Regions from separate parts of the Mycolicibacterium neworleansense genome, predicted to be linked through region 4. Evidence: predicted binding sites of a transcription regulator. Region 4 holds the regulator's gene; each other region holds the start of a gene.
The links. Region 4 encodes LexA, which represses DNA repair genes until DNA is damaged. Its sites were predicted from a motif close to CGAACANNTGTTCG; they were not measured.
Positions count from the first base shown of each region.

Region 1 (7,840 bases), 990 kb from region 4:
TGGAACAGTGGCACCCCCAGCGTTTTCTTCAGCGCCGGCTCCATCGAGGGATGGTCATAGGTGACCTTCTCCAGACCGTTGCGCCGCTTGATGTAAGGGTGCACCGAGCCGCCCTGGATCGGGCCGGGCCGGATCAGCGCAACCTCGACCACCAGGTCGTAGAACTCCCGCGGCTTGAGCCGGGGCAGGGTGGCCATCTGTGCGCGGGACTCCACCTGGAACACCCCGACCGAGTCGGCCTTCTGCAGCATCTCGTAGACCGCCGGTTCGGACAGATCCAGCTTGGCCAGGTCCACGGTGATGCCCTTGTGCTCGGCCAGTAGATCGATGGCGTAGTGCAGCGCCGAGAGCATGCCGAGGCCGAGCAGGTCGAACTTGACCAAACCGATTGCCGCACAGTCATCTTTGTCCCACTGCAGCACGCTGCGGTTGGCCATGCGGGCCCATTCCACCGGGCACACGTCGGCGATCGGGCGGTCACAGATCACCATGCCGCCGGAGTGGATGCCGAGGTGCCGCGGCAGGTTGGCGATCTGGGTGGCCAACTCGATCACCGGCTGCGGGATGTCCTCTGCCTCTGGCGAGTCCGGACGCCCATTCCACCGGCTGAGCTGCTTGCTCCAGGCGTCCTGCTGCCCCTGGGAGAAACCCAGCGCTCGGGCCATGTCGCGGACCGCACTGCGTCCGCGATAGGTGATGACGTTGGCGACCTGGGCGGCGTAATCACGGCCATAACGCTCGTAGACGTACTGAATGACGTTCTCGCGCAGGTCCGATTCGATGTCGATATCGATGTCGGGTGGACCGTCGCGGGCCGGGGACAGGAACCGTTCGAACAGCAGCTCGTTGGCGATCGGGTCGACGTTGGTGACCTTGAGCGCATAGCAGACCGCCGAATTGGCCGCCGATCCCCTGCCCTGGCACAGGATGTCGTTGTCGCGACAGAACCGGGTGATGTCATGCACCACAAGGAAATAGCCCGGGAACTTCAGTTGCTCGATGATGCGCAGCTCGTGTTCGATCTGTGCATAGGCCTTCTTGGCATGGTTGATCGGCCCGTACCGCTCAGCCGCCCCCGTCATGACCAGATGCCGCAGCCAGCTGTCCTCGGTATGTCCGGCTGGGACGTCGAACGGTGGCAGTTGCGGGGCGATGAGCGCCAGCGCGAAGGCACATTGATCACCGAGATCCGCTGCTGCCGTCACGATCTCGGTACCGAACCGCCGGGCCATCTCCTCCCCCGAGCGCAGATGCGACCCGCCCAGTGGGGCCAGCCACCCGGCCGCGGTATCCATCGAGTTGCGGGCCCGGATCGCGGCCATCGCCATGGCCAGCCGGCCCCGCTCGGGGGCGGCGAAGTGCGCACCGGTGGTGGCTACCACCGGTATGCCGAACCGTGGAGCCAGCCCGGCCAGAGCGGCGTTGCGCTCGTCGTCACACGGATGGCCGTGATGGGTGAGCTCGATGCTGACCCGGTCCGCCCCGAAGCGGTCCACCAGGTCGGCCAGTGCGGTGGCGGCGGCTTCCGGACCGCCTTCCGAGAGCGCCTGGCGGACATGACCTTTGCGACAGCCGGTGAGGATGTGCCAGTGCCCACCGGCGGCCTCGGTGAGCTCGTCGAAGTCGTAGCGGGGCTTACCCTTCTCACCGCCGGCCAGGTGCGCCTTGGCGATCTCGCGGGACAGCCGCCGGTATCCCTCCGGCCCACGGGCCAGCACCAGCAGGTGCGGGCCGGGCGGATCGGGGTCCTCGGTGCGGGGGACGTTTCCCAGCGACAGCTCGGCACCGAACACCGTGGCCACGTCAAGCTCCCTGGCCGCCTCGGCGAACCGCACCACGCCGTAGAGCCCGTCATGGTCGGTCAGCGCGATGGCCCGCAGGTTCAACCGGGCCGCCTCCTCGACCAACTCCTCCGGCGTACTCGCTCCATCGAGGAAGCTGTAGGCACTGTGCGTGTGCAGTTCGGCGTAACGCACCGAACCGCCGATGCGGGAGATGTCCGGCTGTTGATAGGCACCACGCTTGCGGGACCAGGCCGGGCTGTCCCCGCCGTCGCCGGCGGGCTCCAGCGGCAGCCCGGACCGGCGGGGCTTGCCGGGAAGCACCCGCTCCATCTCCGACCAGCTCGGCGGCCCGTTATGCCAACCCACCAGACCAGTGTATCGAACAATTGTTCGAACCAGGAGTGGCGTGGGTGCATGGCAGCACGTGGGTGTAGGTCACCTCGTGATGCCGATCACGCCGCGGCCCCCTACGATGCCTCTGGGCTGGGGATCGGGTCTGAAAGGCAGGCAATGGCCACAACGTCAGCGTCAACCAAGTACATCGGCTATCTCGGTGGTGTCGCGGTAGCGGCAGGAGTCGGAGCGGCGATCGCCGTGGCCGGCCAAGGCACCGCCCACGCGGATTCGGGTGACGGCGCGGCCAAGGAATCGACCAGCAGCACGTCGAGCGTCAACGCTGGGCCCAAGCGTGGTGAAACAAAGGCCGGCGACACCAAGCGCGCCAAGCCGCTGTCCAAGGTCAAGGACAGCGTCAAGGAAAGCATCGACAAGCAGGCCGACAAGATCGAGAAGGCGGCCGCGCACGTCACCAAGACCGTGCAGGCCGCCAAGCCCGCCAAGCCGGTGGCTGTCAAGCCCAAGCCGAAGCCGAGTGCCGAGGAGTTCGAGGCCGGCCAGGTCGCCAAGCTCAAGGACCTGTTCGCTCCCAAGCAGGCCGCGGCTCCCAAGCCGACGCCCGTGGTGGAGGAAAAGCCGGATACCGAGACAGTCGCGCAGCCGACGAGCAAGACCTCGGTCACCCCGAAGGTCGCCGCAGTCCAGGACCAGGCAGCTACGCCGTGGGACCCCAACCCCCTGCGCGACAATGATCCCGAGCCGAAGGACATTCCCCCCGAGATCCTGGATCTGCGGGATGCGTTGATGGGCGCCGCGCCGAACGAGCTCAAACCGCTTGTGCGCGAGGCGACCGAGCAGATCTACCGGGGCACCCAAATCGTGCCGTGGGTGAATGCGGTGATCCCGATCAGCAAGATTCTGCCCAGCCTGGCACCGGCGCTGGGTGACGATGACGCCGCGCGGGCTGCCCGGCAGACCATCATCAACGAGCTGATCAAGACCACGCCGCCGGGGTCGGCGGTGTACTACGGCTACGACATCATCGCCGACTTGATCAACCTGGAGGAGCCCGGCGCCGAACTCAAGGTCCAGGCCGTGACCACGGTGTGGGACCTGCTGGATCCGTTCGAGTTGGCGCACAACAAGGGCGAGTCCGGCATCGGCAACGCGGCCGGATAGCTCGGAGGCTTCGACCGCGAAATCAACGCTGTGGTCGTGAAGACCGTGCGGTGACGACCATTTCGTTGATTTCGCGGTGCTCGTGCGTCAGTCCACCAGCGACGGTGTGTCGTAGCGCAGTGTCTCGCCGCGGAAGAACGCCGGATTGACCGACCGCCAGATCAACATGAGCACGGCACCGAACAGCAGCACGCCGAAGCCGATGAAGAACACCAGGCCGATGCCGCCGATCGCCGCGCCGCTGGCGTTCTCCGGGTCCATGCTCTCGCCGATCGAGATCACGAACACCGCCGCGAGCACGATCCCGCCGAGCAGTGGGAACAGGAACTTGAACACCACGTTGTGGGCGCTGGTGAACAGCTCCCGGCGGAAGTACCACACGCACGCGAACGCGGTGATGCCGTAGTACCAGCAAATCATGATGCCAAGGGCGGCAATGGTATCCAGCAAGGCGCTCTCTGACAGCAGACTCACCACGGTGTAGAACACACCGGTGACGACGCCCGCGACGACGGTCGCGTAGGTGGGCACAAGGTAGCGCGGGCTGACCTCGGCGAAGCGCGGCGGGAAGGCCTTGTAGGCGCCCATCGCCAGCATCGCCCGCGCGGCGGGCAGGAACGTGGTCTGCAGGCTGGCCACCGACGAGGCCAGGATCGCCAGGAACAGCAGCGGGCCGGCCCAGGTGCCCAGCACGGGGTCCGCCAGTGCGGCGAACACGTTCTCGGCATTGTCCGGATTGCCCAGTCCGAGGTCGGATTCGCCGACGCCGGCGTACATCATGACCGCGACCGCGATCAGCAGGTACGTCGCGAGGATGGACAGCACGCAGAGCAATCCGGCCCGGCCCGGCACCTTCGTCGGATCCTTGGATTCCTCCCCCAGCGTCAGGCAGGTGTCCCAGCCCCAGAAGGCGAAGATCGATCCGGTCACGCCAACCACGAAGGCGCTCAACACCAGTCCGCTGAACGGGTTGAACCAGTCGAGGTCGAACGACAAGCCGGCCGGGGCGTCGCCGCGGCCCACATGGACGAACGCCAGCACCGCGAACGCCAGCAGCACCACCATCTGGAAACCCACCAGGACGTACTGCACCCGTTCACTCGTTGTGATGCCGCGACTGGCGATGGCAGTCGCGATCACCAGGAACACCAGCGTGGTAACGATATTGATGGCCTTGTTGTCGGCGAGCTCGGCGATCGGCGGGTGGTTGGTGACCCGGGCGATGAACAGGTAGAAGAACTCGACGGCGATAGCGGCGAGGTTGGACAGCACGATGATGGACGCGACCACCATGCCCCATCCGCACATCCAGCCGACATATGGCCCGAATGCCTTGGTGGACCACGTGAACGACGCACCGCAGTCAGGCGCACGCGAATTCAGCTCGCGGTAGGCGTACGCGGTCAGGAACATCGGGATGAAGCCGGCGATGAAGATCGCAGGCATCTTCAGCCCGACCGCGGCGACGATCAGGCCGATGCTCGCCGTCAGTGTGTATCCGGGTGCCACACATGAGATCCCGAGGATCGCACCCGAGAACGTACCGACCTTGCCCGCGGCAAGCCCCTTGGACACCAGCCCCGCCGGGTGTTCGGCCTCCTCGAGCTTCTGATGCGACTCGCGTTCCGATGCGGACTCGGTCATGAGTTGTCCTCGCCGTCTTTCAGTTCATCCCGGGGCACAACCACCATGGGTACGTCCAACACCCGTAACATCTTCGCCGCGGTGGAGCCGAGGAAGATCCGCCGTGGCGCGCTGAGCCGACTGGACCCGACCATGATGACGTCACCGTCATCCCAGCTCAACTGTTCGACGGCAGCCTCGACGCTTGGGCCGTTGACGATGGTGGAGGTCACCGGAAAATCAGCCGGCAGTTCGTTTCTGGCCGCATCGAGGGTGCGTTCGGCGTGGGCGAGCGCGTGCGACCGGACCGCCTCGGCGTCGCCGCGCAGCGAGCCGAAAGTCGGATCGAGTGCGACCAACGACACCAGCCGCAGCGGGACGTCCGCCACCCGGCTGGCCCGGACCGCGGTGGCGAGCAACAGATCCGAACCCTGACGCCGGCCGATGGCGCAGGTGATCTCGTGCACGCGCTGCACCCGGGAATCACGGGTTCCGCGCGGCGCCACCGCGACCGGCACCGGTGAGGAGTGCAGCAGTTCGTTGACCACCGACCCCAGCGAGAAGCTGCCGACCAGTCCGCCGCCGGCGCCACCGACCACGATGGCGGCCGCCTGCAGCCGCAGCGCTTCGCGGATCAGGCCGTCGGTGAACGACTCGTCGAAGCTCAGATGCGTGTGCGCCACAACGTCGTCGGGCACCGAGGCCAAGGCGTCGTCCAGCCAGCCCTGCGCCTGTTCGGCCACGACTTCCTCGTAGCCGCCACCTTTGGGTACGGTCCCCGGCGGCGCGGTGTCGGGCGGTAGCACGATGCAGATGTTGACCTCGGCGCCCAATGTCCGGGCGAACCGGACCGCCAAGGCCAGAGCATCGGCGCCACCGGGGGTGGCCAGATATCCAACGACCAGGTTTGCCTGCGTCATCCGCCACCACCCATCCCGCACCGCCCCGTGCGCGCCGTAGTGGTTCGATCCTGTCAACCCACCACGCGGCGTGCAGGGCTTCTACGAAATTGCCGGACCGGCCGGATCAGTCGGAATACTCAGCGGCGCCGTCCTCGAGCACGAGCCGGGCATCTGTCCCGTCGGGACCGCTGGCCTCGGTGCGGAACACCGCCCGGCCGGCTTCGGTACGCCAGATCGACGTCGTCAGCGTCTCTCCCGGGAACACCGGCGAACTGAACCGCGCCGCCACCGCATGGACCTTGGTGGCGTCGCCGCCGCCGAGCTCGGCCACCAGCGCCCGGCCGGCCACCCCGTAGGTGCACAGGCCGTGCAGGATCGGCTTCGGGAACCCGGCGAGATTCTTCGCGAACCACGGATCGCTGTGCAGGGGGTTGCGATCCCCGGAGAGCCGGTAGATCAGCGCCTGGTCCTCACGGGTGGGCAGCACCACCTGGGCGTCGGGTTCGCGGTCGGGAATCTGCGGTGCCTCCGGGCGCTGCCCCGGCTGCCCGCCGAATCCGCCTTCGCCCCGAATGACCACGGTGGTAAGGGTTTCCGCGACGACCTCGCCGCTGGCCGGATCGGTGCCGATGCCCTTGAGCATGACCACCGCGTTCTTGCCCTCACCCTTGTCCTGGATGTCGGCGACCTCGGAGACCACGGTCAGCTTTCCGGACGGGGGCAGCGGCCGGTGCAACCGGATCTCCTGGGACCCGTGCAGCAGCATGCTGAAGTTGAAGGTGCCGATCTTGAGCGCCGCCGGGAACGCCGAGCACGCGATCACCGCATAGGTCGGCAACACCTGCTGTTCGATCTCGTGGCTGTTCTCGGTGGTGAAGGCAAGGTCATCGGTGCCTGCGCCGACCCCGATGGCGTACAGCAGGGTGTCGCGGTCGGTCCAGTCGAACTGAATCGGATCGGTCGTCTCGCCAATGGCGTCCGGATTGAGGGGCATGCGTGCCGACGATAGTTGAGTCGACCGCCCTTGTTGACGTTTGCCCGATCTAGGGCCACGATGGCTCGCATGCGTTATGTCGTTACCGGCGGTACCGGGTTTATCGGCCGCCGAGTGATCACCCGGATTTTGTCCCGCGACCCCGGCGCCGAGGTGTGGGTGCTGGTGCGACGCGAGTCGCTGACCCGCTTCGAGCGGCTGGCCCAAGATTGGGATGAGCGAGTGAAACCGCTGGTCGGCGACCTGACTGCGGCTGATTTGGGATTGACCGAAACCGATATCGCCGAATTGGGCGACATCGCACACGTGGTGCACTGCGCGGCCATCTACGACATGACGGTCGGTGAGTCCGAGCAGCGGGCCGCCAATGTGGACGGCACCCGTGCGGTGATCGAACTCGCCCGGCGGCTGGACTCCACGTTGCATCACGTGTCCTCGATCGCGGTGGCCGGAAACCATCGCGGCGTGTTCACCGAGGACGATTTCGATGTCGCCCAGGATCTGCCCACGCCGTACCACCAGACCAAGTTCGAGGCCGAACTGCTGGTGCGCTCGACGCCGGGCCTGCGCTACCGGGTGTACCGGCCGGCCGTGGTGGTCGGCGATTCGCAGACCGGTGCGATGGACAAGATCGACGGCCCCTACTACTTCTTCGGCGTCCTGGCACGGCTAGCGGCGCTGCCCAGTTTCACACCGATGATGCTGCCCGACAGCGGCCGGACCAACGTCGTTCCGGTGGACTATGTGGTTGACGCGATGGTCGCGCTGATGCACGTCGAGGACAAGGACGGCGAGACGTTCCACCTCACCGCACCGAAGACCATCGGACTGCGCGAGATCTACCGCGGGGTGGCGGGCGAGGCCGGGTTGCCTCCGCTGCGCGGCTCACTGCCGCGGGCCACCGCGGCACCGGTGTTGCGGGCGCGGGGGCGGGTCAAGGCGGTGCGCAACATCGTCGCCACCCAGCTGGGTATCCCCGGTGACGTGCTCGACGTGGTCGAGTTGCGGCCGACCTTCACCGC
Region 1 is NZ_CWKH01000001.1:2,851,014-2,858,853, forward strand. Features, by position in the region: gene BN2156_RS13650 (error-prone DNA polymerase) at 1-2,150, opposite strand, end outside; gene BN2156_RS13655 (hypothetical protein) at 2,295-3,299, shown strand; gene BN2156_RS13660 (APC family permease) at 3,387-4,943, opposite strand; gene BN2156_RS13665 (universal stress protein) at 4,940-5,842, opposite strand; gene BN2156_RS13670 (MaoC family dehydratase) at 5,949-6,818, opposite strand; partial or broken gene BN2156_RS13675 (SDR family oxidoreductase) at 6,888-7,840, shown strand, end outside.
Region 1: a site for LexA is predicted at 2,164-2,177, ahead of BN2156_RS13650 (error-prone DNA polymerase). Genes of this name have one in related genera too.

Region 2 (7,840 bases), 240 kb from region 4:
CAACACCGGCGACAAACTCAAGGTCGACACCCGCGACGGCAGCTACCTCGGCCGCGTGAATGGCTGACCATGCCTGACCGCCGTGGCGACCGGGGCCGTCACCAGGCCCGCAAGCGCGCCGTGGACCTGCTGTTCGAGGCCGAGGCGCGCGGTCTGACGCCGGAGGCGGTGGCCGATGGCCGAGCCGCCCTGGCCGAGGACCAGTCCGACGTCACCCCGCTCAACCCCTACACGGTGTCGGTGGCACGCGGTGTCACCGAGCACGCCGCCCACATCGACGACCTGATCTCTGCGCATCTGCAGGGATGGACGCTGGAGCGGCTGCCCGCCGTGGACCGGGCCATCCTGAGGGTGGCGGTGTGGGAACTGCTGCACGCCGAGGACGTCCCCGAGCCCGTGGCCGTGGACGAAGCCGTCGAGCTGGCCAAGGAGCTGTCCACCGACGAGTCGCCCGGGTTCGTCAACGGCGTGCTCGGCCAGGTGATGCTGGTGACGCCGCAGATCCGCGCCGCGGCTGCGGCCGTGCAGGGCGCGACTCAGGACCGCCCCGAGCAGTAGAACGCGTATCCCGAACACCGGGATCACCGGTGCCATTCGGTGCCACGATGTTGTTACGTGTGTGAGGACCCGTACCGACATTCGGAGGCCGCTGATGGGACTCGAGCCGAGAAAGATCGCGGACGTCGGCGAGGACGGCCTGCACCTGCACGCTTGCCCGCTGTGTGAGGCGATGTGCGGCTTGGAGATTCAGGTCTCCGCCGGTTTGGTGGCCAGCGTTCGGCCGAACAAGTCCGATCAGTGGAGCGCGGGTCACATCTGCCCGAAGGGTGCGTCGCTGGCCGCGCTGCACGAGGACCCGGACCGGATCCGCCGTCCGATGATCAAGGTCGACGGCCAGTGGCGCGAGGTCGATTGGGACACCGCGTTCCGTCGCTGTACCGAACTGATCGCTCCCGTCATCGAGAAGTACGGCATCGGCGCGGTCGCGGCTTATACCGGAAACCCGCTGGCGCACTCGTTTTCGCTGTCGCGCTACTCGGCGATCCTGCTCGGCCTGTCCGGTATGCCGATCACCTACTCGCCGGGCACGATCGACCAGTGGCCGAAGAACCTGTCGTCGCACCTGATGTACGGCAGTTGGTGGGCCTTCCCGACGCCGGACATCCAGCGCACCGACCTGTTGGTGGTGATGGGGGCCAACCCCGCGGCCTCCCAGGGTTCGCTCCTGGCCGCCCCCGACGTGATGGGCATCATCGCCGGTATCCGTAAGCGCGGCAAGGTGATCGTCATCGACCCGGTGCGCACCGCCACCGCCGCCAAGGCCGACGAGTGGCTGCCGATCACGCCCGGCACCGACGCGGCGCTGCTGCTCGGGATCATCCACACCGTCTTCGACGAAGGGCTGGTCAACCTCGGCGATCTGGAACGGCACCTCGACGGGGTCCCCGCGCTGGAGCGGGCCGTCGCCGACTGGTCGCCCGAAAGAGTCGCCGCCGCAACGGGTATCGATGCCGAGCGGATTCGGGCACTGGCCCGCGAGCTGGCCGGCACCCCGCGTGCGGTGGTCTACGGCCGGATCGGCACCTGTAACCAGGAGTTCGGCAGCCTGGCGAGCTGGCTGATCGACGTCGTCAACATCGTCACCGGCCACTTCGACACCCCCGGCGGCGCGATGTTCGCCACCCCGACCGCCTGGACCGTCACCGGCCAGCCGATCCCGGGCCTGGAGGACGGCGCCCCGAACTTCGGCCGCTACCGCACCCGGGTCCGCGGGGCCAAAGAGGTGCTGGGCCAGGTGCCGGTGTCGTGCATGCTCGAAGAGATCGTCACGCCCGGCGAGGGGCAGCTCAAGGCGCTGATTACGGTGGCCGGCAATCCGGTGTTGTCCACCCCGGGCGGCGACAAGCTCGACGAGGCACTGCCGCAACTGGACGCGATGATCTCAATTGACCTGTGGCTCAACGAGACCACTCGGCACGCCGACGTCATCCTGCCCGGTGCTTCGGCGCTCGAGCAGGCGCACTCCGCTGACTTGCTGCTGGGTGCGGCGATCAACAGCTTCGCCCGGTACTCGCCACCGGTGTTCCACCGCGAGGATCCCGATGCGCCTGAGGAATGGGAGATCCTGATCCGGCTGACCGGGCTGTGCACCGGCACCCCCGCCGAGGACGTCGACATCGCCGCGCTCGACGACGGTTGGTTCGACTACCTGTGCTTCACCCAGGGGCTGGACGGCGCGGAGATTCGCCGGCACTACGACCACGGCGGCCCGGAGCGCATGCTCGACCTGACCCTGCGGACCGCCTCATTCGGCGACCGGTACGGCGAAAACGCCGACGGGCTGACCCTGGAGAAGCTCAAGGCCCACCCGGATGGCATCAACTACGGCCCGATGGTGCCGCGCGTACCCGAAGTGCTCGGCACCGCGGACAAGAAGATCCGGGTGGCGCCGCAATACCTGCTCGACGACCTGCCACGGCTGGCCGAGCGGCTCGAACGCAATCCCGACGACCTCGTGCTGGTGAGCCGGCGGCATCTGCGCTCCAACAACTCCTGGTTGCACAACGTCGGCTCGCTGATGAAGGGCCGGGACCGGTGCACCCTGCTGATGCACAGCCGCGACGCCGCCGAGCGCGGTATCTCCGACGGCGACAACGCGGAAGTGGCGTCGACCGCAGGCAAGATCGTAGTGCCGGTCGAGGTGACCGATGCGATCAAGCCGGGCGTGGTGTCGATGCCGCACGGCTGGGGTCACGGTCAGCCTGGCACGCGGCTGGGCGTCGCGAACGCGTCACCCGGGGTGAACACCAACATCCTGTCGTTGCCGGACTTCATCGACGAGCCGTCCGGCAATGGTGCACTCAATGGCATCCCGGTGACAGTCAGCCGGACGCTGGCTCACAGCTAGGGCTCTGGAGGAACCAATAGTTCCTCGGGGTGGAAGTGGTGGTTGACGGTGCCTTGGCCGGTGTCCATCAGCGGCGGTGGATGCCAGTGGATGCGGCCGGTGTCGGGGTCGACACTGGTGGTCCAGCCGAGCCCGACGAGGCGGTTGTCAGGTCCGCAGCTCAGGGCGAGGCCGGGGGCGTCGGTCTGTCCGCCATGCTGCCAGTCGGCTTCGGCGTGGTGAACCTGGCAGTAGTCGGCCGCTGCGGTGCAACCCGGGCGGGTGCAGCCGCGGTCACGGTCATAGAGCAGCAGTCGTTGAGCTTTGGTGGCCAACCTTTGGGTGCGGGCCATGTACAGCGGTTCGGCGGTGTGGTGTTTGTACACGGTGAGGTAGTGAAAGCTGTGGGAGGACAACCGGATCAGGTCATTCATCGGCATCCGGATGCCCGCACCGGTGACGGCGATTCCGGCGCCGGCCTCCAGTTCGGTCAAGGTGGTGGACACGACCACGGTGACCGGAAGCCCGCCATGCCGGCCGAGCCGTTTGGACATCAGAACTTCGCGCAACGCGACCTTGAGTGCGTCGTGATTGCGCTGCGCCTGGGTCCGGGCGTCACGGTCGGCGGCGGCCTGCTGGTGGCAGGCGTCGGGGCCCTGCGAATCGGCTTTGGGCACTTCGACATCGGCGACTGGAGCCTCGAGCGGGTTGGGCGTGGGGTTGTGCAGTGGCTCAGGATCGTTGGGGTTGTTGATGCCCGGCCGGCCCCACACGCCCGTGACCGTAGTCAGATACGACGCGGCCTCGGGGTCCAGCCAGCCCTCGACGTGCACCAGGCCGTCGGCGTCCTGCTTGCCGACCCGCAGCCCACGCAGGTGTGCCGCGACATCGGGCCCGTCGCCGTCCTGGTTGAGCAGATACAGCAGCTTGTCGGCAGCTGCCTTGAGCGTTTCGGGGGTGTCGCGGGTCGCTGCGGCCACCAGGTCTGATTCGATCTGGCCGAGTTCGGCGGTGTTGACGTACTTTTCGGCCTTCGCCACGGTGTCCCGGATGATCGTGATGTGTTCGGTGTTGATCGTGCCGGCCAGCAGCGCCTGGGCGCACGCGGGCAGCAGCGGCTCCAACACCTCACCGCCGATGGCACAGCGCGGCCCCAGATCGGCGGCCGCGGCCACGCGGCGTGAGGCTTCCTTGCCGCTGATCCGCATCCGGGTGGCCAGCACGTCCTTCCAGGACTTGCCACCGATCTCGTGCGGGGCGGCCTGACCCATCAGGGCGGCTTGGATCCGGTGATCGATCATCGCCTGCGTGCGGGCCTGGCGCTCGCGTTCCGACTGGAGCGCCAACAACTCGGCGGTGCCGAACCTGGTGAAATCGACGTCAGCCAGCGTCGAGGTCGCAGCCAGGTGGCCGGCCAGCGCGGTCTGCACCGCATCCCGGTTCTGCGCCAACCCGACCTTCATGATTCGAACACTAGTTCGATACCCTGACAGGAAACCGCTGTTTGGGGCCGATGTGGCCACAGTGGCGAAAGTTCTTCAGGCCCACGCGGCGACTTTCGCTCACCGCGATTTGTAAATTCTCGTCGCGGCCGGGGTGGCGTAATGCCGGTCGGCGCCGGGGTTTCGCCAGGTACGGCACCTCAGCCGGCGGCGCAATCGGTTAACCTGCGTAAACGGTGACTTCGCCGCACTGCGGCACCCCTGAATCGCCCCTTACCTTGAGTGCGTGTCGTCCCAGCCCGAAGGCCATCCCGTATCGCTGCCGAGTCGCCGCGCGCGTGCCGATCAGGCTCGCCAGGTGGCCGACGTGCTGCGCCATCAGATCTACGAGGGCACCTACGACGACGCCCTGCCGGCCGAGGGCGAGCTGGCCGCCGAATTCTTCGTGTCCCGCAACACGATCCGTGAGGCTCTCGCAGTCCTCAAGTCCGAGGGCCTGATCGACCGTGGCACCAAGGTGGGCACACACGTGGCGGCCCGCAAGTACGACCACGGCCTCGATGCGCTGGTGGGCCTGAAGGAGACCTTCAAGGACTACGGCGATGTCCGCAACGAAGTCCGCGCCGTGCAGCGCCTGTCCGCCCCGCCCGCGGTGGCCCGCAAGCTGGCGCTGGAGCCCGGTGCGCAGGTGGTCTTCATCGAGCGGCTGCGCTATCTCGCCGATCTGCCGCTGTCGCTGGACCTCACCTACCTGACGCCCGACATCGGTGAGCAGGTGATCGAGCACCCGCTCGAAAGCAACGACATCTTCGCGCTCATCGAACGGGTCAGCGGGCGCCGCCTCGGTGGGGCCGGCCTTGCCCTGGAAGCGGTTTCGGCTGATCCGCATTCCGCCGCGACGCTGCAGGTGCCGGCCGGGTCGGCGCTGCTGATGGCCGAGCGGCTGACGAGTCTGGACGACGGGACACCCGTCGACCTGGAGTACATCAGGATGCGTGGTGATCGAATCACCATGCGCGGCAACCTCATCCGAGACACATGATTGGGAGCAACATATGACATTGGTCAATCAACGCGCCGATGTCCCGGTGACCATCGACGAATCCCTGTGTATCCAGGGCTGCACGTTGTGCGTCGACGTGTGCCCGCTTGATTCGCTGGCCATCAACCCTGACAACGGCAAGGCCTACATGCACGTCGACGAGTGCTGGTACTGCGGGCCGTGCGCCGCTCGCTGCCCAACCGGCGCCGTCTCCGTCAACATGCCCTATCTCATCCGCTAGAGGACCGAAGTGAAAACAGCCCTGATCGCCCTGACCGCCGGCCTGACCCTCGCGGCGGCCGGATGCTCTCTGGATTCGGCTACCAAATCCGCCGACACCGTCGACGTCGTGGTCGGCTACCAGTCCAAGACCATCAACACCGTCACCGCCGGCACGTTGCTGCGCGCCCAGGGTTACCTGGAACAGCGCCTGAACGACATCACCACCCGCACCGGCACGAAGTACAACGTCACGTGGCAGGACTATGACACCGGCGCCCCGATCACCGCGCAGATGGTGGCCGAGAAGATCGACATCGGCTCGATGGGCGACTATCCGATGCTCATCAACGGATCCAAGACACAGGCCAACGAACGTGCCAAGACCGAAATCGTGTCGGTCACCGGGTACAACCCGAAAGGCGCGCTGAACATGGTTGTGGTCTCGCCTGACTCGCCGGCGAAATCGTTGACCGACTTGGCCGGCAAGAAGGTCTCGGCCAGCGTCGGATCAGCCGGCCACGGCATGCTGGTGCAAGCGCTCGGCAAGGCAGGTATCGACGCCAAGACCGGGGTCGAGGTACTCAACCAGCAGCCGCAGGTCGGTGCGTCCTCGTTGGAATCCGGCCAGGTACAGGCACTTTCGCAGTTCGTGGCGTGGCCGGGGCTGTTGGTACACCAGGGTAAGGCCAAGCTGCTCTTCGACGGTGCCGAACTGAACTATCCGACCCTGCACGGTGTGGTGGTGCGGCGCGCCTATGCGGCCGAGCATCCCGAAGTGCTCGACGCCTTCCTGCAGGCTCAGCTCGACGCCACCGACTTCCTCAACACCAAACCGTTGGAGGCGGCCCGGCTCGTGGCCGAGGGCAGTGGACTGCCGCAGGAGGTCGTCTACCTGTACAACGGGCCCGGTGGTACATCATTCGACACCACGCTCAAGCCTTCGCTGGTCGACGCGCTCAAAGGTGATGTGCCCTACCTGAAGTCGATCGACAACTTCGCCGATCTCGACGTAGCCGGATTTGTACAGGACGGGCCGCTGCGGGCTGCGTTCTCGGCGCGCGGACAGGACTACGACAAGGCCGTGAGTTCCGGTGCCAACCCGTCGGCGTTGAGCGGCACCGACCCGGTGTGCCACACCGCCGTCGACAACCCCGCCACGGCCGGCGAACTCTGGCTCGACGGGGCGGACACCACCACGGCGGCCGTGACGCCGGTGTGCCTGCTCAAGGCGATCCGGCAGGCCGAGGGCGAGGGCAAGAAGGTTCGCGCCGCCTACGTCAGCGACGCCGAACTGGGTACCCGGTGGTTCGCAGACAAGGCGGTGTGGGTCCGCCTGCCCGGGCCGGGAGCCGAGGGGTACCTGCCGTTCGGCACCCAGGCCGGCGCCGAACGTTATACGGCCACGCATCCCGGTGCGGCGGTCGTCGACTATCGGCAGGCGCTGGCAGGTGCGGTATGACCACCACCGACACCGCTCCGGTCACGGCCGATGACCTGACGGCCGCACCGGAGGCGGTGCACACCCGCCGCACGCCCTCGGTCTGGCCGCACCGCCTGCTGCGGCTGGCGTCGGTGGTCGGTGCCGTCGTCCTGTGGCAGCTCCTGACCGCCAACGACGTCCGGCTGGGTCTGCGGTTCGACACCCTGCCCACCGTCACCGAAATCACTGCGGCCCTGGTGAACCGGCTGGGCACACCGGAATACTGGCTGGACCTCGGCCAGTCGCTGATCCGGATCCTCACCGGGTTCGGCATCGCCGCAGTCGTCGGCGTCATCACCGGAATCCTGCTTGGGCGCACCGCTCTGTTCGCCGACATCTTCGGCCCGCTCACCGAGCTGGCCCGGCCGATCCCGGCGATCGCCATGGTGCCGGTGGCGATCCTGCTGTTCCCCAGCGATGAGGCCGGAATCGTATTCATCACGTTCCTGGCCGCGTACTTCCCGATCATGGTCAGCGTGCGCCACGCGGTGCGCGCCCTGCCCACCATCTGGGAGGACTCGGTGCGCACCCTGGGTGGTGGGCGCCTCGACGTGCTGCGCCAGGTGGTGCTGCCCGGAATCCTGCCCGGGCTGTTCGGCGGGCTCTCGGTCGGCATGGGGGTGGCCTGGATCTGCGTGATCTCGGCCGAGATGATCTCGGGCCGTCTCGGGGTGGGATACCGCACCTGGCAGGCGTATACGGTGCTGAACTATCCCGACGTGTTCGTCGGCATCATCACCATCGGTGTGCTGGGCTTCGTGACCGCC
Region 2 is NZ_CWKH01000001.1:1,618,840-1,626,679, reverse strand. Features, by position in the region: gene efp (elongation factor P) at 1-67, shown strand, start outside; gene nusB (transcription antitermination factor NusB) at 70-558, shown strand; gene BN2156_RS07555 (molybdopterin-dependent oxidoreductase) at 653-2,908, shown strand; gene BN2156_RS07550 (HNH endonuclease signature motif containing protein) at 2,905-4,350, opposite strand; gene BN2156_RS07545 (GntR family transcriptional regulator) at 4,616-5,371, shown strand; gene BN2156_RS07540 (4Fe-4S dicluster domain-containing protein) at 5,385-5,612, shown strand; gene BN2156_RS07535 (ABC transporter substrate-binding protein) at 5,622-7,052, shown strand; gene BN2156_RS07530 (ABC transporter permease) at 7,049-7,840, shown strand, end outside.
Region 2: a site for LexA is predicted at 4,355-4,368, ahead of BN2156_RS07550 (HNH endonuclease signature motif containing protein). Genes of this name have one in related genera too.

Region 3 (7,840 bases), 750 kb from region 4:
CGCCACTTGTCCTTCATCCGGTCGAGCAGGCGGGTACGGGTAGCGGCGTCCTGCACCCAGACGAAGCGCACCGGGCGGGTGTGGTGCGGGGCGGGCGCGGTGAGTGCCTCGCCGACGGCGGCTTCGATGAGGGCGTGATCGACCGGTTCAGCGGAGAATGCGCGCACCGAGCGACGCAGCAGCTGAGCTTGATTGCGTCCCAATTGGATTGCCTCGGCCGTGCCGAGCCAGAACAGATCATCCTCACCGGACCGGAGCAGCGTGCGTGCGTTCGACCCGTCGTCGGCCAGATCCAGGCCCCGCACCACCGCGACCGGGATTGCGGTGAGCTTGCCCTTCACCAGATCGGCTGCCGCGGCGATCTCGTCGGCCACGGCCACCTCGGTGACGAGCAGTTCGTTACCGTGCCGGTCGCGGGCGCCGGCGTAACCGTGCAGCACGGTGAGCCCGGATGCGCCGATGGCGAAATCAGCTTGGCCGTTGCGCCAGGCGCGGCCCATGGTGTCGGTGATCACGACGGCGACGGTGACGCCGAGCCGCTCACGCAGGCCCGCGCGCAGCGCCTGTGCGCTGCCGTCGGGATCGACGGGCAGCAGGGCCAATTCGTTCGAGTCGACGTTCGAGCCGTCGACGCCGGCGGCGGCCTGGACCAGCCCGATGGCGTTCTCGGTGATCAGGGTCCGGCCCTTGCGCGCCAGAACGCGGACGGCCTCGCTGTCGATGAGCTTGCGCCGCAGGGTATCCCGCTCCTCCGGATCGGAAGGGGCGGTGACGATGCGGCCTTCGCACTTGGACACGATCTTACTGGTGATGACCAGCACATCCCCGTCACACAGCCACGGTGTCGCCTGGGCGAGGGCGGCGGCCAGATCATCGCCGGGCCGGAACTCGGGAAGCCCTGGCACGGGCAGGATCTCGATCCGATCGGCAGACCCGTGCTCGGTGTTCACCGCGGCGGTCACAGCCCGACGCCTGCCAGGTCCAGACCTGCCCGCACCATCTCGGCGGTGGTCGCGGGATCCGTCATCAACAGTGGCACCGCACGCACCTGCACGCCCTCGATCTCGGCGTCATCGCCCTCGTGCACCAGCCAGCCGTCCAGAATTCCGGTGCCCGACCGGGCTCCGAAGTGTTGACCGACGGCCTGTGAGGTGGATTCCACACCGATGATCGACAGGCACTCATCTGCCATGCCGCGCAACGGTTTTCCGTCGATGATGGGAGAGTAGCCGACCACCGGCGCCTTGGTCGAACGCAGCGCGCCCCGGATACCGGGGATCTGCAGGATCGGCCCGATGCTCACGACGGGATTCGACGGTGCCAGCAACACCACGTCGGCTTCGGCGATGGCCTCGGTGACCCCGGGTGCGGCAGTTGCCTGCTCGGCACCCACGAACGCAAAGCTGTGTGAGGGCACCTGGGCGCGATAGCGCACCCACCACTCCTGGAAGTGGATCGCCCGCCGTGCCCCATCCTCGGGGTCGGTGATCACCACGTGGGTCTCGCTGCGGTCATCGGTGACCGGCAACAGCCGCGCCCCCGGTGACCAGCGTTTACACAGCGCCTCGGTGACCTGCGACAGCGGGTAGCCCGCCCGCAGCATCTGGGTGCGCACCAGGTGGGTGGCCAGGTCCCGGTCGCCCAGGCCGAACCAGTCCGGTTGCACGCCGTAGGCGGCGAGCTCCTCCTTGGCGTGCCAGGTCTCGTTCCGGTGGCCCCAGCCGCGCTCGGGATCGATACCGCCGCCCAGGGTGTACATGCAGGTGTCGAGGTCCGGGCAGATCCGGACGCCGTGCATCCACGCATCGTCGCCAACGTTCACGATCGCTGTGAGTTCGTGCTTGCTGTCGCTCCCGGCGAACTGGCCGAGGCCCAACAGGTGCTGTACCCCCAGCAAAAACCGGGCGCCTCCGACGCCGCCGACCAGAACGGTGATCTTCACAACGTCCGACCCTAGGCGTTGAGGGCGCGCGGATGGAAACGACGTCGTCACGACCAGGACACGCCGATGTCGCGACGCGCCGATTTGACATTACGAGATGGTATGAATTCGCGTCCTGGCGCTTGACCCCGGCAGCTAACACGTGTGTAATCACAGATGTGTCATTTCCCGGTTGGTGACCGATTCCGGTGTCGCGGACCGAGATTCGATCAAATGTTCGAATGGGGTGACCGCACATCGCAATAGTGGGGCTCCACTTAGGATCTACGAGACCGAGTGAGGAGGCGGGGGATAATGTCTTATGAGAGCGGCGATTTCGATCGTGTGGTCCGGTTCGACGGCCGGCTACTCGGCTCGGTAGACAACGCACCGCACATCGACGCCGGGCAGACACCGATGGGGACGGCCGGACGTCCTCAGCTGAGTTTGGTACCCGAGCACATTGATGTTGATCCGGAAGCCGAAGACGACCAATGGCAGGAACGTGCGCTGTGCGCACAGACCGACCCGGAGGCGTTCTTCCCGGAGAAGGGCGGGTCTACCCGCGAGGCCAAGCGCATCTGCCAAGGATGCGAGGTGAAGGACGCCTGCCTGGAATACGCGCTCGCGCACGATGAGCGCTTCGGTATCTGGGGCGGGCTGTCCGAACGGGAGCGTCGCCGGCTCAAGCGCGGCATCATCTGACGCGCTGTTCGGCAGAGCGCTTCATCGCAAGGTGTGGCACTCGGCGTCAGTCGTCGTCGATTGTCGGGTCGATGACTGACGGTTCAACTCCCAGATAGGTGGCCACCTGGGCCACCAGGATTTCATGCAGCAGGTCCGCAAGCTCGTCGGATCCTTTGACCCGGCGCTCGATCGGCTTGCGGAACAAGACAATTCGAGCCCGGGTCGCATTTCCTCGGACGTCGACCCCAGCAGGTATCAGCCGCGCCAACGCGATCGGCCCATCGGCGATGACCTCGGGTGGCCATTGCACACTGTCCGGATCTTTCGGGGACATCCGCGGAATCTCATCGACTGCGACGTCGAGTTCACGCAGCCGCGACGCCCACCGCCGTTCGATCGGCTCGTAAGCCTCCAGCACCGCCATGTCGAACCGTTCCGAGCGGCTGCGCCAGCCCGGAACCGAACGCGGAAGCAGCGGACCGCGCATATCGCGGCCGCGACGCGATCGCCATGGGTTGCGCTGGGCCACGGCGATGATCGTAACGGTTCGGGATCGGGGGCCCGACGGCTGCGCGTGTCCGGCGGCACACAGCGATCGTCCAAAGTAATCTCTGGAGCGTGAATATTCCCCGTCGCTGCTGCCGGCCCGGGTGCCCGCACTATGCCGTGGCGACGCTGACTTTTGTCTACTCCGACTCCACGGCGGTAGTCGGACCACTGGCCACGGTGTCTGAGCCCCACTCCTGGGATTTGTGTGTCGGCCATGCCGGCCGCATCACGGCGCCGCGAGGCTGGGAGCTGGTCCGCCACGCCGGGCCGCTGCCCACCCATCCCGATGAGGACGACCTGGTGGCGTTGGCCGATGCGGTCCGCGAAGGCCAACCCGGCGCGGTTCCCCGTGGCGGCGTGGTGGCCGGGTTCTCCGATCCCTCGACCGGTGCGGGCACCAGCGCGGTGATGGCACCGCCGGCGCGCCCGGCCGAGCCCAACGGCCGTCGTCGCGGGCACCTTCGGGTGTTGCCGGACCCCGACAACTAGCACGGACTGGGCCCGGCCAGACGACGACCGGCCCAAGAGTAGTGAACGTGTCGACGCCGCCCGACGGTTAGGCTGGCGCCAACGATTCCGTTTCACAAGGAGCTATATGTCTAGGCCAGCGGCGGCTGTTCACGATGTCATCAAGGCCTATGACGTCCGGGGACTGGTCGGCAGTCAGATCGACGAGGCGTTCGTGGCCGAGGTCGGCGGTGCCTTCGCTCGACTGGTCCGCGGCGAGGGTGCCGCACAGGTCGTGATCGGCTACGACATGCGTGCCAGTTCGCCGACGCTGGCGTCCGCATTCGCCGATGGTGTCACCGCCCAGGGCCTCGACGTGGTCCGCATCGGACTGGCCTCCACCGATCAGCTGTATTTCGCCTCGGGCCTGTTGGACTGCCCGGGGGCGATGTTCACCGCGAGCCACAATCCCGCCGCCTACAACGGGATCAAACTGTGCCGCGCCGGGGCCAAGCCGGTCGGTAAGGACACCGGGCTGTCGGTCATCTCCGACGAGGTGATCGCCGGGGTGCCGGCCTACGACGGCCCGGCCGGTGCGCTGTCCGACCGCGATGTGCTGGCCGACTACGGCAGCTTCCTCCGGTCTCTGGTCGACCTCAGCACGCTGCGGCCGCTGCGCATCGCGGTCGATGCGGGCAACGGTATGGCCGGCCACACCACGCCTGCGGTGCTCGGACCGATCCCCGGTGTCACGGTGCTCCCGCTGTTCTTCGAACTCGACGGCAGCTTCCCCAATCACGAGGCCAATCCGCTGAATCCGGCGAACCTCGTCGACCTGCAGGCCCATGTCCTGGCCACCGGCGCCGACATCGGCCTGGCCTTCGACGGCGACGCTGACCGCTGTTTCGTCGTCGACGAACTCGGACGCCCGGTGTCACCTTCCGCGGTCACCGCATTGGTGGCCGCCCGCGAGCTCAAGCGCGAGATCGGTGCCACGGTGATCCACAACCTGATCACCTCGCGCGCCGTTCCCGAGCTGGTGATCGAACGTGGCGGCACCCCCGTGCGGTCCCGGGTCGGGCACTCCTACATCAAGGGCCTGATGGCCGAGACCGGCGCGATCTTCGGCGGGGAACACTCGGCGCACTACTACTTCCGTGACTTCTGGGGTGCCGACTCGGGCATGCTCGCGGCGCTGCACGTGCTCGCCGCACTGGGGGAGCAGGACCGCCCGCTCTCGGAGTTCATGGCCGACTATCAGCGGTACGAGGCATCCGGCGAGATCAACTTCACCGTGAGCGATGCCCCGGCATGCGTCGAGGCCGTGCTCAAATCCTTTGGCAGCTCGATCCAGTCCATCGATCACCTCGACGGTGTCACGGTCGATCTCGGCGACGGCAGTTGGTTCAACCTGCGCACGTCGAACACCGAACCGCTGCTGCGGCTGAACGTCGAGGCGCGCACCGCCGAGGACGTCGCCGCGCTCGTCGACAGAGTTTCGGCGCAGATCCGTGGGGTGAGCGAGCCGGTGCCGTGAACGCCGTGGACGCCACGGTCGACCTGGACGACGGTGACGGTCTTCTCGCCGCCGATCGCAACGGTCTGCTGCGGGCCGCGGCCATGGCGGGTGCCCAGGTTCGGGCCACCGCTGCGGCGTTGGCCGAGGGCCTGCTCGACCCCCTGCGCGCGGATCACCCACCGCGCACGGTGATTTGGGTTGCCGGCCGCGGCACCGCCCAGAATGCGGGCGCCATGCTGGCCGCCGCGCTCAGCGCGTCGATCTCGGCGCCGATCGTGGTGGCCGCCGAGGCCCCACCGTGGCTGGGCGCGCTGGACGTGATGATTGTGGCCGGTGACGACCCGGGTGACCCGGCACTGGTGAACGCGGCAGCCACCGGTGTGCGCCGTGGTGCGCGGGTGCTGATCGTGGCACCCAACGAGGGGCCGTTGCGCGACGTCGCGGCCGGCCGCGCGGTCCGGCTGTGGGTGCCCGACGACTTCGGGTTGACCCGCTTCCTGGCCGCTGGTCTGGCCGCGCTGCACGTGGTGGATCCGGGTATGCGGGTGGATCTGGCCGGCCTGGCAGACGAACTGGATGCCGAGGCCTTGCGCAACAGCGCCGCACGAGAACTGTTCACCAACCCCGCCAAGACACTGGTCGCGCGGATGTCGGACAGCGCCGTCGTGCTGGCCGGCGACAATCCGGCCACCCTGGCTCTGGCCCGGCACGGGGCGGCTGCGATGTTGCGCCTGGCCGGTGAGGTGGTGGCCGCAGCCGAACTCGGTGACGTACTCGCGGCGATCGGCAGCGGGGCGGTGGGGTTGCCCGCGGCCCGATCGCTGTTCCATGACGACGAGATCGACGGACCGCTGCCGCAGCGCATGCGTACCTTCGTGTTGATCGCCGAAACCGAACGACAAGCGGTGGGGGCCCGGGTCAGTGGATTCGACGACATCGCCGTGATCGGTGCCGAGGACGTGCCGGAGCCGGCCGGAGCAATCCTGCCGGTGGGACGCCCGGAACAACAACTGGCGATTTTGGCTGTCCGCATGGAGATGACGGCCGTATATTTGAAACTGGTTCGAGGATAAGAAGTGCATCTGCTACGGGGAGCGGTGCGGACCTATGCCTGGGGTTCGCGCACAGCAATCGCCGATTTCACCGGAAGGCCCAGTCCGACAATCCATCCGGAGGCCGAACTGTGGCTCGGCGCGCATCCGGGCGATCCGGCGTGGCTGCAGACCGAGCACGGCGAAGAGTCGCTGCTGCAGGCGGTCCACGATGATCCCGAAGGGCAACTGGGCAGCGTGGCGATCGGCCGATTCGGCGACGCACTGCCGTTCCTGGTCAAGGTGCTGGCCGCCGATGAACCGTTGTCGTTGCAGGCCCATCCGAGCGCCGCGCAGGCCCGTGAGGGTTTCGATCGCGAGGACCGGCTCGAGATCCCGGTGTCCTCACCCGTCCGCAATTACCGCGACCGGAGCCACAAACCCGAATTATTGGTTGCGCTAGGGCAATTCGATGCCCTGGCCGGATTCCGCCCGGTCGACCGCACGGTCGAGTTGATGCGCGCGCTGGCCGTCTCGGACCTGGACCCGTTCATCAACCTGCTCTCCGATCAGTCCGACGCCGACGGATTGCGGGCCCTGTTCACCACCTGGATCACCGCGCCGCAGCCTGACCTGGACGTGCTGGTGCCGGCGGTGCTCGACGGCGCGGTCCATTACATCCGTTCCGGGGCAAAGAAATTCGCCGCAGAGGTCAAGACCGTGCTGGAGCTCGGCGAGCGTTATCCCGGTGACGCCGGTGTGCTGGCCTCCTTGCTGCTCAACCGCATCAGCCTGCAGGCGGGGGAAGGGCTCTACCTTCCGGCCGGAAACCTGCACGCGTATCTGCACGGTGTCGGTGTCGAGGTGATGGCCAACTCCGACAACGTGCTGCGCGGCGGGCTGACCCCGAAGCACGTCGATGTGCCCGAGCTTCTGCGCGTGCTGGACTTCACCCCGACCCCGGAGGATCGGCTGCGGCCGGAAACCGTCACGGATGGAACCGAAACCATCTATCAGACGCCGGCGCAGGAGTTCGCCGTTTCGGTGCTGACGGTCGACGGTGAACACATCGGCGACGAGATCGACGTGCACTCCCATCACGATGGTCCGCAGCTGCTGCTGTGCACGGAAGGTGCGGCGGTGATCTATGCCGACGACGACAAGCTGACCTTGGAGCGTGGTGCGGCGGCGTGGGTGGCGGCCGCGGACGGCCCGATCCGGCTGACCGCCGCCGAGCCGACGAAACTGTTCCGGGTGACCATCGGGATCTGACCGGCTGATCAGCTTCGGGCGGTGACCGACGCCTCGGAGCGGTTGGGACGCCGGCGGCGTTCGGCCAGCCAAGCCTTGATGTTGTGGCGGATCGCTCGTCCGACGATCCGGGGCGGTGGAGTCAGCCACAGGCTGTCGAGCATGCTCGTTCGCCGCAGAAACCACTCGGCCAGAACGGGATCTGTCTCGGCTGCCCCCAAGAATTGGTCGAAGAGACCGAAGAGCGGGCCGAACCAGAAGGCTTTGTCGCCCTCCGCCCCGTGCTTCACCTGATCGGCAACCGAATTCATCGTCCACACCGGGTAGGTGGTTCTGGCGGTTCGCCGTGCCAGCCGGGGGATCAGGTCCTGGGTTCCTTCGGAGAGCACCTGACGCAGGTTGGCCGCCTGGACGGTCGACATGGTCACGCCCTGT
Region 3 is NZ_CWKH01000001.1:2,615,310-2,623,149, reverse strand. Features, by position in the region: gene BN2156_RS12435 (coenzyme F420-0:L-glutamate ligase) at 1-962, opposite strand, end outside; gene cofD (2-phospho-L-lactate transferase) at 959-1,942, opposite strand; gene BN2156_RS12425 (WhiB family transcriptional regulator) at 2,237-2,626, shown strand; gene BN2156_RS12420 (metallopeptidase family protein) at 2,673-3,095, opposite strand; gene BN2156_RS12415 (DUF3499 domain-containing protein) at 3,227-3,646, shown strand; gene BN2156_RS12410 (phosphomannomutase/phosphoglucomutase) at 3,753-5,141, shown strand; gene BN2156_RS12405 (TobH protein) at 5,138-6,196, shown strand; gene manA (mannose-6-phosphate isomerase, class I) at 6,200-7,426, shown strand; gene BN2156_RS12395 (FAD-dependent oxidoreductase) at 7,435-7,840, opposite strand, start outside.
Region 3: a site for LexA is predicted at 2,149-2,162, ahead of cofD (2-phospho-L-lactate transferase). Genes of this name have one in related genera too.

Region 4 (7,840 bases):
TGGAGCCGGGGAGGTTTCCGAGCAACGGTGAGGGGTCGGTGTCACTGCCGAGTGCGGTGACGGCGGCGATGTCGCCGTCGGCGACGTCCGCGGTGAAGGCGCCCCAGTGCGCAAGGCTCATGGGGGACCGGGGCATGACCAGAGTTTACGGGCGCTACCCACCCTCCCCGGAGCTGACCAACCACCCGGTTGGTATAGGTTGGCCCCAAATCCGTAACCAGTACCGGAGGTCACACCATGGGCAGTGTTGTGAAATACGACCGCACGTTGTTCGAACCGGAGCACGAGTTGTTCCGCGAGTCCTACCGCGCATTCCTGGACAAGCATGTCGCGCCCTTCCACGACCAGTGGGAGAAGGACAAGATCGTTGACCGCGGAGTCTGGCTCGAGGCGGGTAAGCAGGGCTTTCTCGGCATGGCGGTGCCCGAGGAGTACGGCGGCGGCGGCAACGACGATTTCCGGTACAACACGATCGTCTGCGAGGAGACCGTGGCCGGCCGCTACAGCGGCATCGGCTTCAGCCTGCACAACGACGTCGTCGCGCCTTATCTGCTGCGCCTGGCCAACGAGGAGCAGAAGCAGCGCTGGCTGCCCAAGTTCTGTACCGGTGAATTGATCACGGCGATCGCAATGACCGAACCCGGTACGGGCAGCGACCTCCAGGGCATCAAGACCCGTGCGGTCCGCGACGGCGACCACTACGTGCTCAACGGATCGAAAACGTTCATCACCAACGGCATCCACTCCGACCTGGTGATCGTCGTCGCCCAGACCGACCCGGAGAAGGGCGCGCTGGGCTTCTCCCTGCTGGTGGTGGAGCGCGGCATGGAGGGCTTCGAACGGGGCCGGCACCTGGACAAGATCGGCCTGGAGGCCCAGGACACCGCCGAGTTGTCGTTCACCGACGTCAAGGTGCCGGTCGAGAACCTGCTCGGTGAGGAAGGTCAGGGTTTCGTCTACCTGATGCAGAACCTGCCGCAGGAGCGCATCTCGATCGCCATCATGGCTGCCGCGGCGATGGAGGCCGTGCTGGAGCAGACGGTGCAGTACACCAAGGAACGCAAGGCATTCGGCAAGCCGATCGGCAGCTTCCAGAACAGCCGGTTCCTGCTGGCCGAACTCGCGACCGAGGCCACCGTGGTGCGCATGATGGTCGACGAGTTCATCCGGTTGCACCTCGACGAGAAGCTCACCGTGGAGCAGGCCGCGATGGCCAAGTGGTACTCCACCGAGAAGCAGGTCGACCTCATCGACCGCTGCCTACAGCTGCACGGCGGCTACGGCTACATGCGTGAGTATCCGGTGGCGCGGGCCTACCTCGATGCTCGGGTGCAGACCATTTACGGCGGCACCACCGAGATCATGAAGGAGATCATCGGACGCAGTCTGGGCGTCTAGGCACCCCCGATATTGCGCGGGTAACACCCGGGAAAGCCCGATTTTGGGTCAGAACACCCGGATATTGCGGGTTTTTTGGCCATGATCGGCCACGTTCCTTGGTTATCGTCACCTGCTGAAGCAAAGTTGTCGGGGCGGGACACTTCTGAGGAAACTTTGCCGAACGAGCGGGGAGGGCGCATGACTAGGCCTGGAGCGAGGCTGAACGCGGCCGTGTGGCGGTTGGCGGTCGGCCTGCTCGCACTCGTGGTCGCTGCTTTGACGGTGCCGGCGGTGGCTTCGGCCACCCCGGAGTCCGATGCCGACGCGGCGATCGTCGCCGCCTGGGAAGCCAACGGCGGTGACGGCGGGCCGCTCGGACCGCGGCAGGGCGGCGTGTACGCAGTGGGTTCGGGCTTCGCGCAGAACTTCGCCGGCGGCAAGATGTTCTTCACGCCGGCGACCGGCGCCCACTTCATGCAGGGCGCGATTCTGGAGAAGTACGAGTCGTTGGGCGGCGCCGCCGACGGCGATCTGGGATTCCCCACCATCGACGAGGGCGCGGGCCGGGCTGCCGACAGCCGCAACTCGACGTTGAGCGCGCCTGACAACCCCGTCATCTTCTGGACCCCGGCCACCGGTGCCCGGGTGGTCCGGGGTGCGATCAACGCCGCGTGGGACAAGCTCGGCGGGTCCGCCGGAGTGCTGGGCGTCCCGGCCGACGACGAGTCGTTCGACGGCGATGTGATTTCCCAGAAGTTCACCGGCGGTGAGATTTCCTGGAACCGCAAGACCAAGGCGTTCACCACGGTGCCGCCGGAACTGGCCGATCAGCTCGCCGGTCTGGACGTCCCTTCGGACCCGGCCGCGGCGATCGCCGCGGCTCGCCGCGCGGCGGGCGGGCCGATGGGCCCGCTGGGCGCCAAGGACGGTGACCAATATCCGATCGGCAACGACGGGCTGGGCCAGAACTACGCCGGCGGCAAGATCTTCTACAGTCCGGCCACCGGGGCCAACGCCGTCACCGGTCAACTGCTGGAGAAGTACGAAAGCGTCGGCGGCCCCGAAGGCGATCTGGGTTTCCCGACCGCCAGCGAGTCCGAGGGCGGCCTCGGACCCAACAGCCGGATCAGCACCTTCGCCGCGGCCGACGAACCCGTCATCTTCTGGACCCCCGACTACGGCGCAGTGATCGTCCGAGGCGCGATGAAGGCGGCCTGGGACAAGCTGGGCGGGGCCAAGGGTGCACTGGGCGCCCCGATGGCCGACCAGACCGAAGACGGTTCGGTGATCAGTCAGCGGTTCAGCGGGGGAGCGATCTCCTGGGATCGCGAGGCCAACAAGTTCACCACCGAACCCTCCAAGCTCGCCTCCGAGTTGAGCGGCCTGCAGATTCCGGGTCTCGGACAGCCGCATGCCGGCGGTCCGCAACCCTCGACCGGTGACACCAAGAAGCCGTTCACCTGGCACTGGAGCTGGTGGTGGCTGATCGCGGTGGTCCCGGTGCTGCTGCTGGCAGGTCTGATCGTCGGGGCCGCGCTGTGGCACCGCCGCCGGGCCGGTGGTGATGACGATTTCGACCGCGATCCGTTCGACGATGACTACGACGACGGCGGGCCCGGGGACTCACGCTATGACGACAGCCGCTACGACGAGGCGCGCTACGAATCGCGCGGGTACGACCGCGACGAATTCGAAGATGAGGGCGGCGGCGAGGCGGTGGGCGGCTACCGGCCGGGTGGCGCTTACGGTGCCGGTGAAGCCACGACGGCGCGATTCGCCGGACCGGCCGACGAGTCCGGGGCTGCGGCGTCCCCGTACGACGGTCCCACCGACATCGCCATGCCGGTCAGTCAGTGGGCCGCTCCACAGGGTTCGGCCGGCGGGTACCGATCGCCGGGTGAGGACGATGAGCCGCCCGAGGATTCCCCGCGCCTGGCCGGCCCGGCGCCGGACCGCGGCTTCGACGGCTACGAAGACGACGGCTATCAAGACGATGACGACTTCGAGGACGACGACTTCGAAGAGGATGACTTCGATGACGAGGACTTCGACGACGAGGACCTCGACACCCCCATCGACGCGGACTTCGAGGAGGTCGCCGAGGGCGACGACGCCGATGTCGAGATCGAAGCGGAGCTCGCGGATGAGGACCTGGCCGACACCGGGGCGCTCGTCAGTCCGCCGGGCGGCGTGAGCGGGGCGTCAGCTTTCGCGGCGCTGGGCGGCTTTGCCGCGCCGAACGATCAGGACAATGTCGACACCGCTCCGACCCGCGTCATCACCGAGGCCGAGGCGTACAGCAGCGAGACGCACAGCGGGCGTCACGCGGCCATCGAACTCGAGGAGATCCCCAGCGCCACGGCAATCCACCTACCGCTGGAAGACCCGAACCGCGCGCCGGAGGGCTACCCGATCAAGGCAGACACGAAGTCCGGCCGGTACTGGGCACCCGACAGCAGTGAGTACGACGACGCGGTGGCCGAGATCTGGTTCGCCAGTGAGGAATTCGCTCGTACCAACGGTTTCGTCCGAACGGACTGAAGTCTTGTCCCGGCCGCCGTCCGCGGCCGGGACGATCCCGGCCGGTCAGATCTTGCGGATCACGGTGACGACCTTGCCGAGCACCGCGGCGTCGTTACCGGGGATCGGGTCGTACGCCGGATTGTGGGGCATGAGCCAGACCTGACCGCGCGTCCGCTTGAACGTCTTGACGGTGGCCTCGCCGTCGATCATGGCTGCCACGATGTCCCCGTTGTCGGCCACGCTCTGCTGGCGCACCACCACCCAGTCGCCGTCGCAGATGGCGGCGTCGACCATCGAGTCCCCGACGACCTTGAGCAGGAACAGCGAGCCCTCGCCGACCAGTTCGCGGGGCAGCGGGAAGACATCCTCGACGGCCTGCTCGGCCAGGATCGGACCGCCCGCCGCGATCCGGCCGAGCACCGGGACGAAGGTCGGTTCGGGCAGCGCATCGGAGCCGGCCACGTCGGTGGAGACCACGGCGGCGGCCGCCGGATCGTCGGCGGCCCGCACGTCGACCGCGCGCGGCCGGTTGGGGTCGCGTCGTAGATAGCCCTTGCGTTCCAGGGTGCGCAACTGGTGGGCGACCGACGAAGTCGAGGTCAAGCCGACCGCGTCGCCGATCTCTCGGATGCTGGGCGGGTAACCGCGACTGTTCACCGACGCGCGGATCACGTCCAGAATCGTCCGTTGCCGGTCGGTGAGGCCGCCCTCGGCCCGGCGTGGGCCCGTGTCGTCCGATCCGGCCGGGTTGTCGGTGCTGCCGTCCCTGCTGCGGTCGTCGCTCATGTGGCCGAATGTAGTCGCTGCTTGAACATTAATCAAACATGTGTTCGACGCGTGTCGTGGGCTTGTCCGCTGGTGGAGGCCCTGTGGGTCCCGGGCCGGGGTCCGCGCGGGCTTCGCCCGGCCGTACTTGTCGGTGCCCTGTTCTATCGTTTGGCAACAGTTCGATCACATGTTCTATCCATCGAACACTTGAGCGACTATGTTCGAACACAGGAGCGAATCCGTCCCACCGAAAGGCAGTCAGATGGCGATCATCGATATCCCCGCCGAAAGCCGTTCCCGTGCTGTCCGGGTCCCCGTCACGCCGAACTCGCCGCCGCGCGCCGCCCGCGCCCGGCCGGCCCGGCGGTGGTTCGGTCCACTACCGCGGAACCGGCGTGCTGATGTCGCGGGCATCGCACCGCAGCCGGCCCATCACGCCGCTGACAACGGTCTTGCTGGCGCTGGTCGCGGCCGGCATCACCGTGTGGCTGGGGTTGGTTGCCCAGTTCGGCGGCGTGCTGGGCGCCGACGCACAGACGCCGAGCCCGACCGAACTTGCGGTGGTTCAGGTGAAGTCAGGGGAGACGCTGCAGCAGGTGGCCCGGCGGGTCGCCCCGGACGCCCCGGTGGCGCGGGTCGTCGAGCAGATCCGTGATCTCAACCAGCTCGATTCCGCGGCAGTCGATGCCGGGCAGACGTTGCTCGCGCCGGTTGGCTGAGCAGCGCGATGTCCGCTGAATCGTCCTGGCAGTCAGCCACACTGGCCGGCGTCGGCATGAGCACCTACACCCCACTGGACCCGGCGGTGAGTCTGCCGCGGGCATCGCGGGTACGCTCAAGGGCGCTCGAACTAGTTGTCCGACGGCATGACGAAGGAGCGGTAATGCATTGTCCGTTCTGCCGTCATCCTGATTCGCGTGTGGTCGATTCCCGAGAGACCGATGAGGGTCAGGCCATCCGGCGCCGGCGGTCCTGCCCTGAGTGCGGTCGGCGGTTCACCACCGTTGAGACGGCCGTGCTGGCCGTGGTGAAGCGCAGCGGGGTGACCGAGCCGTTCAGTCGCGAGAAGGTCATCCGCGGGGTGCGCCGGTCCTGTCAGGGCCGTCAGGTCGACGACGATGCCCTCAACGTGCTGGCGCAGAAGGTCGAGGACGCGGTCCGCGGCCTGGGCACACCGGAGATCCCCAGCCACGAGGTCGGCCTGGCGATTCTCGGTCCCCTGCGTGAACTGGACGAGGTGGCCTACCTGAGGTTCGCCTCGGTGTACCGGTCGTTTTCCTCGGCCGAAGACTTCGAGCGTGAGATCGAGGCGCTGCGGGCCCACCGCGCCGAGGCGTAGTCCGGTCCCTCCTCAGTCCAACTGGGAAGTGCCGTCGTTGACGACGCGGCCGGCCAGGCGAACCCAGCCCTCAGGACTCCAGCGGGTCTCGATCACCGATCCCTTTCCCTGGACGATCGTCAGGTCCCGGCTGAGATAGTCGGTCATCCGAACCGCAGCCGCCCCGGTGGCCTCGTCCTCGGGGATGCCCAGATGCGGTGCGAACGACCGGGATCGCACCGTGCCCTTCTCCTTGTCGATCCAGGCCCACAGATAGTTCTCCTCGGCCTCGTCGAAATCGTCGGGGTCGGCGGCGAGCAGTTCGTCGACCGAGGCCAGGTCGTAGATGGCGAACTCCGGCGCCCACTCCGAGCGGGCATTCACGACGGCACGATCGCCGTCATAGTCGACCTGGAGGATGCCCGCAGGCACCCGCAGGGTGTGGACCGGAAACCCGATTTCGCGCAGCCACCACGACGCGCCGACGGTCGGATGCCCGGCGAACGGCAACTCGGCGACCGGGGTGAAGATGTGGGCACTGGCCGAATTACCGCCGGGCTGCGGCAGATCGATGAATACGGTTTCGCTGTAACCCAATTCGGTGGCGATCCGCTGCCGGTCGCCGGGGGCGACGGTGCTGTTGTCGATGACCCCGAGCGGATTGCCGTACCTGCCCTCGGAGTCGGTGAACACACGCAACACGGTGACGTCGATGGCCATAAACCGATGCTACGTCGCATGCCGTGGCCGCTCGGGCGGACTGCCCGGGCAGCCGTGCGGGCCAGAGGATCAGGTGGCGCTGCGCTCGTCGGCGTCCATCGCGTCGAGCACCGCGATCTGGGTGTCGAACGGCCCGCTCATCGCCGATTCGGTCCGTCCGCTGCGCAGCAGGCTGCGGAGCCGATCCTGGTCATAGACCGATGGTTCGGTGGTGTCGATGAAGCGTTCGACCACCTCGACGAAGCGGTCGGGATCGTCGTGGAACGGAAAATGCCCGGATCCGGAGAAGATCTCCAATTGGGAACCGGGCATTGCCGAATGTGCCATCCGGGCGTGGCTGACGGGGATCACCGAGTCGGAGTCGCCCCAGATCAGCTGCACGGGAACGGATTCGGTCAGATAACAGCGGTCCAGCATGGTGACGACCTGGCCACGCCAGTCCACAACGGCGCGCAGGGTCCGGGCGAAGGCCGACGATGCCGTCGGCTCCGGAAGATCCGCCAGGATGCGCAACATGTCCGGAATGTCGTGCCCGAGGCCGGTTGAGCCCAACACCGCGCCCGCGGCCCGGCCGGCCAGCTGCAACGCCGGCAGCACCAAGGGCAGCCGCAGCAGGGCCAGCGCCTCACTGCCCATCGGGAGTGAGGCCACCCGCAACGCCATGTTGACGTCCTTGGTGACCCCACCGGCGCCGACCAGGATGAGGCGGTCCACCAACTGCGGGAACTGGTAGGCGAATTGCATGGCCACACCGCCGCCCAGCGAATGCCCGACCACGGTCACCCGGTCGATGTCGAGGACGCTGAGCAGGTCGCGCATGCCGTTGGCATAGGCCGCCACCGAATAGTCCGCGCGCGGCTTGTCGGAGCTGCCATGGCCGAGCAGATCCGGGGCGATCACGGTGAACCGCTGCGCCAGCGCCGATTGCACGGTGTGCCAGGTGGTGGAGTTGTCACCGATGCCGTGAATCAGCAGGATCGCCGGGCCGGATCCGGCCACCCGAAAGGCCCGCCGGTATCCGTGGATCGTGCGGTATTCGAGCGTCGGGGTGAGCTCGCGAACGGTCCGCAGGTGGGGTTTGCGCTCGGTCATGCTGGTCAACCTCGCTCTCGGCCCGGCATCGGGCTCCTA
Region 4 is NZ_CWKH01000001.1:1,861,384-1,869,223, reverse strand. Features, by position in the region: gene BN2156_RS08745 (molybdopterin-dependent oxidoreductase) at 1-136, opposite strand, end outside; gene BN2156_RS08740 (acyl-CoA dehydrogenase family protein) at 238-1,398, shown strand; gene BN2156_RS08735 (LGFP repeat-containing protein) at 1,579-3,921, shown strand; gene lexA (transcriptional repressor LexA) at 3,967-4,689, opposite strand; gene BN2156_RS08725 (LysM peptidoglycan-binding domain-containing protein) at 4,971-5,390, shown strand; gene nrdR (transcriptional regulator NrdR) at 5,555-6,010, shown strand; gene BN2156_RS08715 (PhzF family protein) at 6,023-6,709, opposite strand; gene BN2156_RS08710 (alpha/beta fold hydrolase) at 6,779-7,801, opposite strand; gene BN2156_RS08705 (proteasome assembly chaperone family protein) at 7,838-7,840, opposite strand, start outside.